DNA from 2 places in the Streptomyces sp. NBC_01077 genome. Region 1 is predicted to be linked to the other one. Evidence: riboswitches for the same ligand, from Rfam matches in the RefSeq annotation. Region 1 holds a riboswitch; the other holds the start of a gene.
What was found. A riboswitch is a leader RNA that binds a small molecule or an ion and turns the genes downstream of it on or off. The one in region 1 is predicted to bind glycine.

Region 1 (7,410 bases):
GCCCCGGCTTGGCCAGACCGACCAGTGCGTTCAGGTTGGCACCGTCGACGTACACCTGGCCACCGGCCTCGTGCACCTCGGCGCAGATGTCGGCGACGTGCTCCTCGAAGACGCCGTGCGTCGACGGGTAGGTGATCATCAGCACGGACAGCTCGTCGCGGTACTGCTCGATCTTGGCGCGCAGGTCCGCGACGTCGACCTCGCCGTCGTCGGCGGTCTTCACGACGACGACCTTCATGCCGGCCATCACCGCGGAGGCGGCGTTGGTGCCGTGCGCGGAGGACGGGATGAGGCAGACGGTGCGCTGCTCGTCACCGTTGGCGCGGTGGTAGGCACGGACGGCGAGGAGACCGGCCAGCTCGCCCTGCGAACCGGCGTTCGGCTGGATCGACACCTTGTCGTAGCCGGTGACCTCGGCGAGACGCTCCTCCAGCTCGGTGATGAGCGTGAGGTAGCCCTGCGCCTGCTCGACCGGGGCGAAGGGGTGCATCTGACCGAACTCGGGCCAGGTCACCGCCTCCATCTCGGTCGTCGCGTTCAGCTTCATCGTGCAGGAGCCGAGCGGGATCATGCCGCGGTCGAGCGCGTAGTCGCGGTCGGCGAGCTTGCGCAGGTAGCGCAGCATCGAGGTCTCGGAGCGGTGCGCGTGGAAGACCGGGTGGGTCATGTACGCGTCGGAGCGCAGCAGACCGGCCGGCAGCGTGTCCTCGGTGGCGGCGTCCAGCGCCTCGACGTCGGCGGTGACACCGAAGGCGCCCCACACGGCGGCGAGCTGGGCACGCCCGGTGGTCTCGTCGCACGACATCGACACGTGGTCGGCGTCGACGCGGTAGAGGTTCACACCGGCCTCGCGGGCGGCGGCCACGACCTCGTCGGCCTTGCCGGGCACACGGGCGGTGAGGGTGTCGAAGAAGGCACCCTGGGTGAGCTCCACGCCCCCGGCGGTGAGGCCGGCGGCGAGGATCGCGGCGTACCGGTGGGTGCGCTGCGCGATGCCCTTGAGGCCGTCGGGGCCGTGGTAGACGGCGTACATACCGGCCATGACCGCGAGCAGCACCTGGGCGGTACAGATGTTGCTGGTGGCCTTCTCACGGCGGATGTGCTGCTCGCGGGTCTGCAGGGCCAGGCGGTACGCGCGGTTGCCGTCGGCGTCGACGGACACGCCCACCAGACGGCCGGGCAGGGAGCGGGCGTGCTTGTCCTGGACGGCCATGTAACCGGCGTGGGGACCGCCGAAGCCCATGGGAACACCGAAGCGCTGCGTCGTACCGACGGCGATGTCCGCGCCCAGCTCGCCGGGCGAGGTGAGCAGGGTCAGCGCGAGCAGGTCGGCGGCGACGGTGACGATCGCGCCGAGCTCGTGGGCGGCGTCGATCAGCGGCTTGATGTCGCGGACGGCACCGGAGGCGCCGGGGTACTGCAGGAGCACGCCGAAGACACCGCGCTCGGCGATCTCGGCCGGAATGCCCGCGCTCAGGTCCGCGACGACGACCTCGACACCGGTCGGCTCGGCGCGGGTCTCGATGACGGCGATCGTCTGCGGCAGGGCGTCGGCGTCGATGAGGAAGACGCCGTTCTTGACCTTGCCGACGCGCCGGGAGAGCGCCATGGCCTCGGCGGCGGCGGTGCCCTCGTCGAGCAGGGACGCCCCGGAGGTCGGCAGCCCCGTCAGGTCGGCGACGACGGTCTGGAAGTTCAGCAGGGCCTCGAGACGCCCCTGCGAGATCTCCGGCTGGTACGGCGTGTACGCCGTGTACCAGGCGGGATTCTCCATCACGTTCCGCAGGATCACCGGCGGCGTGAAGGTCCCGTAGTAGCCGAGACCGATCATGGGCGCGAGGACCTGGTTGCGGTCGGCGAGCGTACGCAGCTCGGCCAGGACCTCGGCCTCCGTGCGCGCGGCCGGCAGGCCCAGGGCCTCGGTGTTCTTGATGACGTCCGGCACCGCGGCGGCCGTGAGCTCGTCGAGGGAGCCGTAGCCGACCTGGGCGAGCATCTTGGCGCGCGCCTCGGCGTCGGGCCCGATGTGCCGCTGCTCGAACGGGATGCCCTGTTCGAGTTCGGAGAGCGGAATGCGGTTGGCGGTCATGTACGGAGGCCTCCTGGTCGTCACGACCTGCGAGGGGCACCACGGCGCGGGTACCCGGACGGCCTCCCCCTCTGTCATCTCAACCTGAGAGTTTCACCGGCACGCCTCACGGCACGCCGGCTTTCACCGTCGGTGAGAGCGCATGCCGTCGGACACCGCTCTGCTTTCCAGAGTGACCTCGTCCGCGCGGTACAGGGGCCTGAGAGATTCCGGGGAGGATTTGCTCCTTCGGCGCCCACCGGAAGGTTTCTCCGGGGGACTCTCCCGCACAGGGTCGACAGCCACAGCCAGCCTACCAGCGAGGTTGCGGCTCCCATCGCTCAAGTGGCCGACATCCCAGTTGTGCACTTTCGTAGGGGTGTAGAGCAGTTGCGACCAGTTGGAGGGACCGTGCAGACCGATATCGATCCGCGCAGCCTGATCGGCCGCAAGGCGTACGACCGGAACGGACACAAGATCGGAACCGTGGACGAGGTGTACCTGGACGACGCGACCGGCATACCGGAATGGGCGGCGGTCCGCACCGGCCTCTTCAGCCGGGACGCCTTCGTCCCGCTGGAGCCGAGCGAGCTGGTCGAGGACGGACTCCACATCCCGTACGAGCGGGCCCTCATCAAGGACGCCCCCGACTTCGGCGTGGGCCGCCACCTCTCCCCTGAGCAGGAACTCCAGCTCTACCGCCACTACAGCCTCGCCCTCCCCCCACCCCCCACGGACACCCCGGACACAGACTTCGGCCGCCTGGCAGGCCAGTAGCGCCGGGGCGGAGCCACACGGGCGACACGAGGAGGAATCCGGGCCGGGGCGCCACCGCCCCGCCCGCACCCGCCGACGCCCCACCCCCACGGGAAGACCCGCACCTCCGCCCTCTCAGCAGCACGGGTGGTGCGGGTGGGAACCCCAAGCCCGGCCGCAGGCCGGGCGCACCACAACCCACCCGCACCCCCACGGGAAACCCGCACCCGCCAACCCCGCCGCACCCCCACGGGAGACCCGCACCGGCACTCAACCCCGCCCCACCAACGGCAACGCCTCCCCCGGCACCAATTCGGGATCGTCCACCGCGAACGTCCTCACCCGCCCCGGTTCCGACCCCGGCTCCTCGAACCGCACGGTGACGCGCCCGACCCCGCTCCCCTGGACCCACCCGGCCCCGTACACCGCGTGCCGCACGTCGTGCCCGGGCGCCCAGTGCCGCTCCACGGGCTCAGCGGCCGCAGGCTCGACGGCGACCACGGCTTCAGCAGCGGCGACGTCACCCACCGAAGCGGCAGCGACCCCCGCCTCCGCCTGAGCGAACAGATCCTCCTGCGTGTAGTCCGCGAGCCCGCTCACCCCGACCCCCAGCAACCGCACGCCGCCCGTCGTGTCCACCGCCTCGAGCAGCCGCGCCGCCGCCTCCCGCACCACACCGGGATCATCCGTGGGCCCCCGGAGCGTCTCGGACCGCGTGAGCGTCGAGAAGTCGAACCGCCGCACCTTCAGGACGATGGTCCGCCCGGAGTGCCCGGACGCCCGCAGCCGCCCCACGCACCGCTCCGCGAGCCGTTCCACCTCGACCCGGATCCGCACCCGGTCGTGCAGGTCCACGTCGAAGGTGTCCTCGACCGACACCGACTTGGCGTCCCTCTCGGCCACCACGGGCCGATCGTCGTACCCCTGGGCCATCCGGTACAGCGAGGCCCCGTGCGCCCGCCCAAGGAGCCGTACGAGCTCGTCCTCGCCCGCTTCCGCGAGGTCGGACACGGTAGTCATCCCGGCCCGCCGCAGGTGCTCCCCGGTCGCCGGCCCCACGCCGGGCAGGATCCGCACCGAACGCGGCCCGAGGAGCTCCCGCTCCGTCCCGGGCTCGATCAGGACGAGCCCGTCGGGCTTGGCCTCCTCGGAGGCGATCTTCGCGATCATCTTGGACCCGGCGAGCCCCACGGACCCCGTGAGTCCCGTCGTCGCCAGGATGTCGACCCGCAGCCGCTCACCGGCCGCACGCGCGCCCACGCTGTCGTCGGCCACGCCCCCGGCCTCCAGGTCCACGAACGCCTCGTCGAGGCTGAGCGGCTCCACGAGCGGGGAGAGCCGTCCGAGCAGCTCCATGACCTGCTCGCTGATCGAGCGGTAGAAGGAGAAGCGGGGGACGAGGTAGGCCGCGTTCGGCGCGAGCCGCCGCGCCTGGCCCATGGGCATGGCCGAGTGCACTCCGAAGCGGCGCGCCTCGTACGAGGCGGTGGCGACCACGCCCCGGGGACCGAGACCGCCGACGACCACGGGCTTTCCGCGCAGGCTGGGCTTCGACGCCTGCTCGGCGGCGGCGAAGAAGGCATCCATGTCGAGATGCAGGATGGTGGGCGCGGCTCTCACACGTCCGATGCTGCCTCACACCACTGACAACACCACTGACGACAACGCCGCCCCGCACCACACAGGCCCAGGAGCCGAGGGCTGCTGAACCGCCGCCCTCAGACCGCCTTGTCCCGCCGCCGTCGCGCCAGCTCGTCCCCCGGGTTGTGTCCCACGAGCGTCTCGCCCGTGTCGACGCGCTCCCCGTGCAGCTGCGAGAGCGCCGCCTCGACGTCCCGCCAGACCACGCCGACGGCGATGCCGAAGACACCCTGACCGCCCTGGAGCAGGTCGACGACCTCGTCAGGCGAGGAGCACTCGTACACCGTGGCCCCGTCGCTCATGAGCGTCATCCGCTCCAGGTCGCTGAAGCCCCGCGCGCGCAGGTGCTGCACCGCGGCCCGGATGTTCTGCAGGGCCACCCCGGTGTCGAGGAAACGCTTGACGATCTTCAGCACGACGACGTCGCGGAAGCTGTAGAGCCGCTGGGTCCCCGACCCGTACGCGGGCCGCACGCTAGGCTCCACGAGCCCCGTGCGCGCCCAGTAGTCCAACTGGCGATAGGTGATCCCGGCCGCCGCACAGGCCGTGGGGCCGCGGTAGCCGACCACCTCGCCCGCCGCCCCCGGAGCCGCCCCGGAGACGCCCCCCGGTCCTGCACCCGCCCCCGCACCGGCGTCCGCACCGAAGTCGCCCACACGCCCGTGAAGCGGATACGGACCGCTCTCTCCGGACACGCGTCCGAGCGAGCTCCCTGCCGTACCGTCCGCGCTGCTCATCACGCCGACCCTCCGTCCTTGACCTGCCCACACGAAGGTAGGCAGTCACTCGGGGTGCGTCAACGATCGCCACACTCGGCACGCCGAGTGATAATCACCCTGAGAGTGGTTTCCCGTCTCTCTCGCCGGGGAAAGGCTACTCGAATGCTCTGACAGCACCCCGCGAACGGCCTGCGGCCGCGCCGCTTCGGCTCACTGACTGTTGGTCCCGAAATCCTCCGGTGAGATCTGGTCGAGGAACTCGCGGAACTTCTCCACCTCGTCCTCCTGCTCGTCCGGAATCGCGATGCCGGCGTCGTCCAGCACACCGTCACTGCCGTAGATCGGCGTTCCGGTCCGGAGGGCCAGGGCTATCGCGTCCGAAGGCCGCGCGCTCACCTCGACGCCGCTGGCGAAGACCAGCTCGGCGTAGAAGACCCCGTCACGCAGATCCGTGATGCGGACTTCGGTGAGTTCCTGTCCCACGGCTTCCAGCACGTCCTTGAACAGGTCGTGCGTCAGCGGCCGCGGAGGGGCCATCCCCTGCTGGGCGAAGGCGATCGCGGTCGCCTCCCCCGGTCCGATCCAGATGGGGAGGTACCGATCGCCTCCCACTTCACGCAGGAGCACGATCGGCTGGTTGGAGGGCATTTCCACCCGGACACCCACAACGTCGAGCTCGTTCACACAGCAACCCTAGGACGTGCCCGACCGGTTTGGATAGTCGGGCCCTCCCAAGCCGTCGCCGAGCCCGCCACGAAAGCCCGTCACGGACTCACTGCAGCCGAATCCCCAGCGCGGTCTGTACGAGCGCGGCGTGCAGCCGCACCGACTGCGCGGCGAGCTCCTGTGCGGTGGCCTCCGCATGTGCTCTGGTCTGCGGATTACGGTGCCGGCGCAGTGGCGCGACGACCTGCTCGATCAGCCCCGCCTCCCGGTCCGCGGCAGCCTTGACGGCCCGCAGGTGCCGCGGTTCGAGACCGAATCGCCCCAGATCCGCGACGAGCCGTGCGACGGTCACGGTCTCGGGGTCGTAGCCGCCGCCCTCCGTCTCGGAGATCAGACCGTACGACTCCCACGCGAGGAGCTCGGTCTCGGTCACCTCGGCCGCGGCCAGCAGTTCGGTCCGCCCGATCCGCGTGGCGGTGGGCAGTTCGGGATCCTGGTCCCAGGCGCCTTCGAGCAGGTCCCGCCGGCGCCCGGGGGTCGGGAGCTGGATCTGCTCTCCCCTGGCGAGGGCGTCGAGGTGCTCGCGGATGACCTTCAGCGGAAGATAGTGGTCCCGCTGCATCCGCAGGATCTGAGCGAGCCGCTCGACATCCTGCGGGCTGAACTTCCGGTACCCGGAGGCCGTACGCCGGGGCTCCACGAGCCCCTCGGCCTCCAGGAACCGGATCTTGGAGATCGTCACTTCGGGAAATTCGTCGCGCAGCTGGTTCAGCACCGTGCCGATGCTGACCAGCCGGTCGCCCGCGGTGGCGGTGCCGGATCCGGCACCGCCCGTCGGTGTTCGCAGCATGGACCTTCCCTGAAGGCTTCTCCGAGGCGTTACACGCCCCGCCGGCTCGAGTAGAAGACCAGGCGGTACTTACCGATCTGCACCTCGTCGCCGTTGGACAGAACGACCGAGTCGATCGGCTCGCGGTTGACGTACGTGCCGTTGAGGCTGCCGACGTCGGAGACGGTGAAGCTGCCGTCCTGGGCCCGCCGGAACTCGACATGGCGCCGGGAGACCGTGAAGTCGTCCAGGAAGATGTCGCTCTGCGGGTGACGGCCGGCCGTCGTCAGCTCACCGTCGAGCAGGAACCGGCTGCCCGAGTTCGGCCCACGACGCACCACGAGGAGCGCGGAACCGGACGGCAGTGCCTCGACGGCGGCCTGCGCCTCGGGAGAGAGCGAGGGCAGCTGGGTCTGACCGGTGACCTCCGCGTCGTAGGCCTCCAGGCCCGAGATGGAGATCGTGGACGTCGTCTCGGAAGCGCGCTCGGGAGCGACTCCGCCCCGCAGCGGCGTACCGCAGTGGGAGCAGAAGCGACTGTCGGCCGCGTTGCGGTGACCGCACCTCGTACACACCGGCATGGACGCATCCTCCTGCCGCGGCTGCCCCGCCGAGGTCTGTGTCGCGTACGGATCGGGGGCAAACCCTCCACCCGTACCTGAGGTTGATGGTTCTCCGAAACCTATGCGGGCAGCACCGGCGGGGTCAACAGAAGACGCGCCCTGAGTGCC
Region 2 (7,410 bases), 4.5 Mb from region 1:
TCACCATCCTGCGCCGCACCTCCGGCGAGCAGAAGCGGCGCTACGCCGGCACCGGCGGCGCCATCGACTACTCGGCCCAGCTCCTGAGTGACGCCCAGGAGCATCTGCGGCTCGTCGCCGAGCGGTGAACACCGCCGTGACGACCGCCACCCTCGCCTCGGTACGGAGCAGGAGCTTCGCCTTCGTCCTGGGCAGCCCCCGCGGCGGCGGGAACACCGAGACCCTGGCCCGCTACGCCGCCGAGGGCCTCCCGCCGGACGTCACCGGCAGCTGGCTGGACCTGAGCACCCTCCCGCTGCCCGCCCAGCCCGCCGGACCGGTCCCGTCCGGCCCCGAGAAGGTGCTGCTCGACGCGACGCTGGACAGCACGGACATCGTCGTCGCGTCACCGCTGCACTGGTACAGCGTCTCCGCCGCCACCAAGCTGTACCTCGACTACTGGGCCCGCTGGAGCGGCCTGCCGGACGTCTCGTTCCGGGACCGGATGCGGGGCAAGAACCTGTGGGCCGTCACGGCCTACGCCCGCGGTGACGACACGGACGCCGAACCCCTCACGGGCATGCTCCGGCGGACCGCCGACTACCTCGGCATGGAGTGGCGGGGCGCACTGCTGGCCCGCGCGCACCGGCCCGGCGACATCGAGGCCGACCCGGCGGCACTGGACCGCGCGGCGGCCTTCTTCGACGTCGGCCACTGACCGGACGGCGGGCCCGCGACCACCGGGCCCGTCGTCCGCGTCGGCACAGACGGCTCAGGCCGCCCGCGCCGCTCGGGCCGCGCCGCTCAGCACTCGATGATGTTGACGGCCAGGCCGCCGCGCGCCGTCTCCTTGTACTTCACGCTCATGTCCGCGCCCGTCTCCTTCATGGTCTTGATGACCTTGTCGAGGGAGACCAGGTGGCTGCCGTCGCCGCGCATCGACATCTTCGCCGCCGTGACGGCCTTGACCGCCGCCATGCCGTTGCGCTCGATGCACGGGATCTGGACCAGACCGCCGACCGGGTCGCAGGTCAGGCCCAGGTTGTGCTCCATGCCGATCTCGGCCGCGTTCTCCACCTGCTCCGGGGTGCCGCCCAGGACCTCGGCGAGCGCGCCCGCCGCCATCGAGCAGGCCGAGCCGACCTCGCCCTGGCAGCCGACCTCGGCGCCGGAGATGGAGGCGTTCTCCTTGAAGAGCATGCCGACCGCGCCGGCGGCCAGCATGAAGCGGACGATGCCCTCGTCGTCGGCGCCGGGCACGAAGTTCATGTAGTAGTGCAGGACGGCGGGGATGATGCCGGCCGCGCCGTTCGTCGGGGCGGTGACCACCCGGCCGCCCGCCGCGTTCTCCTCGTTCACGGCCATCGCGTAGAGGGTGATCCACTCCATGGAGTGGGCCGCGGGGTTGCCCTCGGAGCGCAGCTTGCGGGCCGAGTTCGCGGCGCGCCGGCGGACCTTCAGGCCGCCGGGCAGGATGCCCTCGCGGGACATGCCGCGCGAGACGCAGGACTGCATGACCCGCCAGATCTCCAGCAGGCCCGCACGGATCTCGTCCTCGGTGCGCCAGGCCTTCTCGTTCTCCAGCATCAGCGCGGAGATCGACAGGCCGGTCTCCTTCGCCAGGCGCAGCAGCTCGTCGCCGGTGCGGAAGGGGTACTTCAGGACGGTGTCGTCGGGGACGATCGGGTTCTCGCCCTGGACGGCGTCCTCGTCGACGACGAAGCCGCCGCCGACCGAGTAGTACGTCTTCTCCAGGACGAGGCCGCCCTCCGCGTCGTACGCGAAGATCGTCATCCCGTTGGCGTGGTACGGGAGCGCCTTGCGCCGGTGCAGGATCAGGTCGGCGTCGAAGTCGAAGGGGATCTCGTGCGCGCCGAGCAGGTTGATCCGGCCGCTCGACTTGATCCGCTCGACCTCGTCGTCCGCCGTCTCGACGTTCACCGTGCGCGGCGAGCTGCCCTCAAGACCCAGCAGGACCGCCTTCGGGGTGCCGTGGCCGTGGCCGGTCGCGCCGAGGGAGCCGTACAGCTCCGCCCGCACCTTCGCGGTGTGGGCGAGCAGGCCCTCGTTCTTCAGGCGGCGGGCGAACATCCGGGCCGCTCGCATCGGTCCCACCGTGTGGGAGCTCGACGGGCCGATGCCGATCGAGAACAGGTCGAAGACCGAGATGGCCACGGAAGGACTCCTTGTGGGGGCTAGACGCCGTTGTCTGCCGGGGTGGAGCAGAAAAGCGTGCAGAAACGCGTGCGGAGGCGCGCGAAGACATGGGGTGGGGCACCGCGCTCACTGTCCAGTGTGCGCGATGCCCCGAAGGTTCATACGAACAAAAGCGTACGAAATTACTTCAGGCCGGGGTACAGCGGGTGCTTGTCGGCGAGCGCGGTCACCCGGGCCTTCAGCGATGCGGCCTTGTCGGCGTCGAAGCCGGGCTTCAGGGTCTCCGCGATGATGTCGCCGACCTCGGTGAAGTCCTCGGCCTGGAAGCCGCGGGTCGCGAGCGCCGGCGTACCGATGCGCAGACCCGAGGTGACCATCGGCGGGCGCGGGTCGTTCGGAACGGCGTTCCGGTTGACCGTGATGCCGACCTCGTGGAGACGGTCCTCGGCCTGCTGGCCGTCCAGCTCGCTGTCGCGCAGGTCGACGAGGAGCAGGTGCACGTCCGTGCCGCCGGACAGGACGGAGACACCGTGCGCGGTGACGTCGTCCTGGACCAGACGCTCGGCGATGATGCGGGCGCCGTCCAGGGTGCGCTGCTGGCGCTCCTTGAACTCCTCCGAGGCCGCGACCTTGAAGGAGACGGCCTTGGCCGCGATCACGTGCTCCAGGGGGCCGCCCTGGAAGCCGGGGAAGACCGAGGAGTTCAGCTTCTTCGCGAACTCCTTCTTCGCCAGGATGATGCCGCCGCGGGGGCCGCCGAGCGTCTTGTGCGTGGTGGAGGTCACCACGTCCGCGTACTCGACCGGGTTCGGGTGCAGACCGGCCGCGACCAGACCCGCGAAGTGGGCCATGTCGACCCACAGGTAGGCCTCGACCTCGTCGGCGATCCGGCGGAACTCGGCGAAGTCCAGCTGACGCGGGTAGGCGGACCAGCCCGCGATGATCACCTTCGGGCGGTGCTCCTTGGCGAGGCGCTCGACCTCGGCCATGTCGACCAGGCCGGCCTCGTCCACGTGGTACGCGACCACGTTGAACTGCTTGCCCGAGAAGTTCAGGCGCATGCCGTGGGTGAGGTGGCCGCCGTGCGCCAGGTCCAGACCCAGGATCGTGTCGCCGGGCTGGGCGATCGCGAAGAGGGCGGCCTGGTTCGCGGAGGCGCCGGAGTGCGGCTGGACGTTGGCGTACTCGGCGCCGAACAGGTCCTTGATCCGGTCGATCGCGATCTGCTCGGCGACGTCGACGTGCTCGCAGCCACCGTAGTAGCGGCGGCCCGGGTAGCCCTCGGCGTACTTGTTGGTGAGGACGGAGCCCTGCGCCTCCATGACGGCGACGGGAGCGAAGTTCTCCGAGGCGATCATCTCGAGGGTGGACTGCTGGCGGCGGAGCTCGGCGTCGACGGCGGCGGCGACGTCCGGGTCCAGCTCGTGGAGGGGAGTGTTCAGAAGCGACATGAATCGATCCCTAAGGGGTCTCGGGTCCGGTCTCAGTTCCCGGCGGAGAACGCGGTGTACTCGTCGGCGGTGAGCAGCTCGTCCGGCTCACCCGCGACGCGCACCTTGAACAGCCAGCCACCCTCGAACGGAGCCGTGTTCACCAGCGACGGGTCGTCCACCACGTCCTGGTTGGCGTCGACGACCTCACCCGTCACGGGGGAGTACAGGTCGCTGACGGACTTCGTCGACTCCAGCTCGCCGCAGGTCTCGCCCGCGGTGACCGTGGAGCCGACCTCGGGGAGCTGGGCGTAGACGACGTCACCGAGCGCGTTGGCGGCGAACTCCGTGATGCCGACGGTCGCGACGCCGCCCTCGGCGTCCGACAGCCACTCGTGCTCCTTGGTGTAGCGCAGCTGCTGGGGGTTGCTCATGGCCTGATTCTCCTGGATCGGGGGAGTACTGATGAACGTGGGTCTCGCGGGATGAGACCCGGGATGAGACGACTGCGTCACTTCTGGCGCTTGTAGAACGGCAGCGCCACGACCTCGTACGGCTCGTGGGTGCCGCGGATGTCCACACCTACACCCTCGGTACCGGGCGTGGCGTGCGCCGCGTCCACGTACGCGATCGCGATCGGCTTTCCGAGGGTCGGGGACGGGGCGCCGGAGGTCACCTCGCCGATGACCTCGCCGTCCTTGACGACGGAGAAGCCGGCGCGCGGGACCCGGCGGCCCTCGGCGATCAGGCCGACGAGCTTGCGCGGCGGGGCGGTCTCGGCGCGCTCGGCGGCCTTCTCGAGCGCCTCACGGCCGACGAAGCGGCCCTCGTTGGTCGTCTTCTCGAACTTGACGACCCGGCCGAGACCGGCGTCGAAGGGGGTGAGCGCGGTGGTCAGCTCGTGGCCGTACAGCGGCATGCCCGCCTCCAGGCGGAGCGTGTCACGGCAGGACAGGCCGCAGGGGATCAGACCGACCGGGGCGCCCGCCTCGGTCAGCGCCTTCCACACGCCCTCGGCGTGCTCGGGCTTCAGGAACAGCTCGAAGCCGTCCTCGCCGGTGTAGCCGGTACGGGCGATCAGCGCCGGCACACCCGCGACCGTGCCGGGCAGGCCGGCGTAGTACTTCAGGCCGTCCAGGTCGGCGTCGGTGAGCGACTTCAGGATGCCGGGGGACTCCGGGCCCTGGACCGCGATCAGGGCGTACGCGTCACGGTCGTCGCGGACCTCGGCGTCGAAGCCGCCGGAGCGGGCCACGAGCGCGTCCAGGACGATCTGCGCGTTGGAGGCGTTGGCGACGACCATGTACTCGGTCTCGCCGAGGCGGTAGACGATCAGGTCGTCGAGGATCCCGCCGTCCTCCTGGCAGATCATCGTGTAGCGGGCGCGGCCCACGCCCACCGTGGAGATGTTGCCGACGAGGGCGTGGTCGAGGAGCTCGACCGCCTGCGGGCCGGTGACGGTGATCTCGCCCATGTGGGAGAGGTCGAAGAGGCCGGCCTTGGTGCGGACGGCGATGTGCTCGTCCCGCTCGCTGGCGTAGCGCAGCGGCATGTCCCAGCCCGCGAAGTCGGTCATGGTCGCGCCCAGCGAACGATGCAGCGCATCGAGGGCGGTCAGACGGGGGGCAGTACTCATGGGGTGGCTCCCGGATCCCAAGGGCGGTTCGGTGACGAAACACATGACGGGCGAGGACGTCCTCCCCATCTGTCATGGAACCTGAGAGGTTCACCGAGGGCATCCTCGGTTTGCACCTTGGGTGGGGACACAGCAGGGTGTCCCGCTTTTCAGATCTGCCTCATCCACGCGGTACGGGGCCTGAGAGATTCAAGGGAGGGTCTTGCTCCTTCGGCGTCCGGACACGACTGGCGGTCCGGAACTCTCCCGCGCGGATTCGAGCGGCCGGTATGCGATTGTGTGGCGACTGTGCGCGCCTGGCGCGCACATCATTGCACGCGAGGTCGGCGGGGCACATCGCTTGTGTCCCATTACCGCTTCTTTACACTTTGTGGGCAAGGGTCTTCCCAGGCCCGGGCAGGGGGAGAAGCGATGAGGTTCCAGCACACCGGCGCATACGCGCCGAGTACCGGCATACCGTCCCAGCGAGCCCGCGCCAGGACCCGGGGCCGCGGCCGGCTCCTGCGCGACCTCCGCGAGCGCGGCGGCCGGGGGCCCCGCGCCCTCACCTTCGCGGCCGGCGACCTGGTCGTCGTCTCCGGCCTGCCCGGCAGCGGCAAGTCCACCCTCATGCAGCGCGCCGCCGACGGCACCGGCATCGACTCGCAGGACACCCGTGAGCACTGGGAGGCCCGGATGCCCCGCCTCCTGCCGTACGCCGTCTACCGCCCGCTGGTCCGGCTCGCGCACTACGCGGGGCTGCGCCGCGCCCTGCGCTCCGGCGCCGGAGTGATCGTGCACGACTGCGGCACCCAGTCCTGGGTGCGGGGCTGGCTCGCCCGCGAGGCCCGCCGTCGCGGCCGGGGCCTGCACCTGGTCCTCCTCGACGTCGCCCCGGACACCGCCCGCGAGGGCCAGCGGGCCCGCGGCCGCGGCGTCTCCTCCTACGCCTTCGCGCGGCACCGGCGGGCCGTCTCCCGGCTCGTCGCGGCCGCCGAGGCCGGCCGCCTGCCGCACGGCTGCGCCTCCGTGACCCTGCTCGACCGGGACGCGGCGGACACCCTGCGGAAGATCGGCTTCCGCGAGGCCGCCTGAGGCGGGCACCTCCCCCCGGGGGCGCCCCGCCCGGCGCTCGTACCCTTTCTTTTGGCCACGGCGGTGCCGGGGCGGCGTTAGGGTGCTGCCGGGCGGCCGGTGCGGCAGGCCGTGCGAGAAGGGGAAACGGGACCGTGGACGTGACGTGGCCGGGCAATGAGCTCGAAGAGGTCCTTGCCGCCTCACTCGGCAACCCCTCGGCGGGCGCCCGCCTGGTCGAGGTGCTCGGCCGCAGCCCGGTCTGGGTGCCCCTGCCCAACGGCGGCGGACCCGACAGCGCCGACCTCGACCTCGCCACCATGGAGATCGACGGCGCTGCGTACGTCCCCGTCTTCAGCTCCGAGGAGCAGTTCCTCGCCTGTGTCGGCAGCCACATGTCGTTCACCGTCGCCCCGGCCCGCGACTTCGCCCGCGGCCTGCCCCCGCAGCTCGGCATCGCCGTGAACCCCGGCGGCATCGTCGGCGTCCCGCTGCCCCCGCCGGCCGTCGCCGAGCTCTGCCGCGTCGGCCGCACCCCGCTCGACGGCCCCGCCACCGGCGGCCGCGTCCGCCTCTTCGAGCCCGACTGGCAGGACGACCCCGTCGACTTCCTCGCCGCCGCCTCCGCCGAGTTCGAGGCCACCGGCGTCGTCACCACCGCCCGTCGCGCCCTCGCCAGCGTCGAGGGCACCGAACCCGCCCTCTTCGTCGGCGTCCAGCTCGCCGCCTGGGACGGGGTCGACCGCAACGCGCCCCTGGACGCCCTCGGCCGCGCCCTCGGCCGCGTCGAGTGCGCCTGGCCGGTCAACCTCATCCTGCTCGACATGGCACAGGACCCGGTCGGCGACTGGATGCTGGAGCGGGTGCGCCCCTTCTACCAGCGCGCCGCCGTGTGACGGACGGCCTGTTTAAGCTGAACTTCTCGACAGCAGGACAGACCTCGGCAGGACAGCTGTCGGCAGTACAGACGTCGGAACAGACGTGGTGACGGAAGAGGGGCGGGACACAGGGTGAGCGCGTCAGGCACCGCTGCGACCGGACAGGTCGAGCACATGCTGCGCCAGGTGGCACCCGGACGCTACGACGCGTACGAGCAGCTGCTGCACGCCCTCGCCGACGGCGAGCTCTGGATGCTGCTCTGGCACGGATCACCCG

Region 2: linked by a shared signal. The riboswitch ahead of gcvT (glycine cleavage system aminomethyltransferase GcvT) and the one ahead of gcvP (aminomethyl-transferring glycine dehydrogenase) in region 1 are both predicted to bind glycine.

The regions. Positions count from the first base shown of each region.
Region 1 covers NZ_CP108669.1:2,143,540-2,150,949, forward strand. Annotated here, with positions in the region: gene gcvP (aminomethyl-transferring glycine dehydrogenase) at 1-2,089, opposite strand, end outside; glycine riboswitch at 2,267-2,366, opposite strand; gene OG462_RS09545 (PRC-barrel domain-containing protein) at 2,480-2,845, shown strand; gene OG462_RS09550 (DNA polymerase IV) at 3,095-4,444, opposite strand; gene OG462_RS09555 (MerR family transcriptional regulator) at 4,543-5,202, opposite strand; gene OG462_RS09560 (bifunctional nuclease family protein) at 5,395-5,868, opposite strand; gene OG462_RS09565 (MerR family transcriptional regulator) at 5,957-6,700, opposite strand; gene OG462_RS09570 (FHA domain-containing protein) at 6,730-7,410, opposite strand, start outside.
Region 2 covers NZ_CP108669.1:6,647,331-6,654,740, forward strand. Annotated here, with positions in the region: gene OG462_RS30225 (class I SAM-dependent methyltransferase) at 1-128, shown strand, start outside; gene OG462_RS30230 (flavodoxin family protein) at 137-697, shown strand; gene OG462_RS30235 (L-serine ammonia-lyase) at 784-2,154, opposite strand; gene glyA (serine hydroxymethyltransferase) at 2,319-3,587, opposite strand; gene gcvH (glycine cleavage system protein GcvH) at 3,620-4,000, opposite strand; gene gcvT (glycine cleavage system aminomethyltransferase GcvT) at 4,078-5,202, opposite strand; glycine riboswitch at 5,362-5,461, opposite strand; gene OG462_RS30255 (AAA family ATPase) at 5,614-6,276, shown strand; gene OG462_RS30260 (enhanced serine sensitivity protein SseB) at 6,411-7,151, shown strand; gene OG462_RS30265 (enhanced serine sensitivity protein SseB C-terminal domain-containing protein) at 7,266-7,410, shown strand, end outside.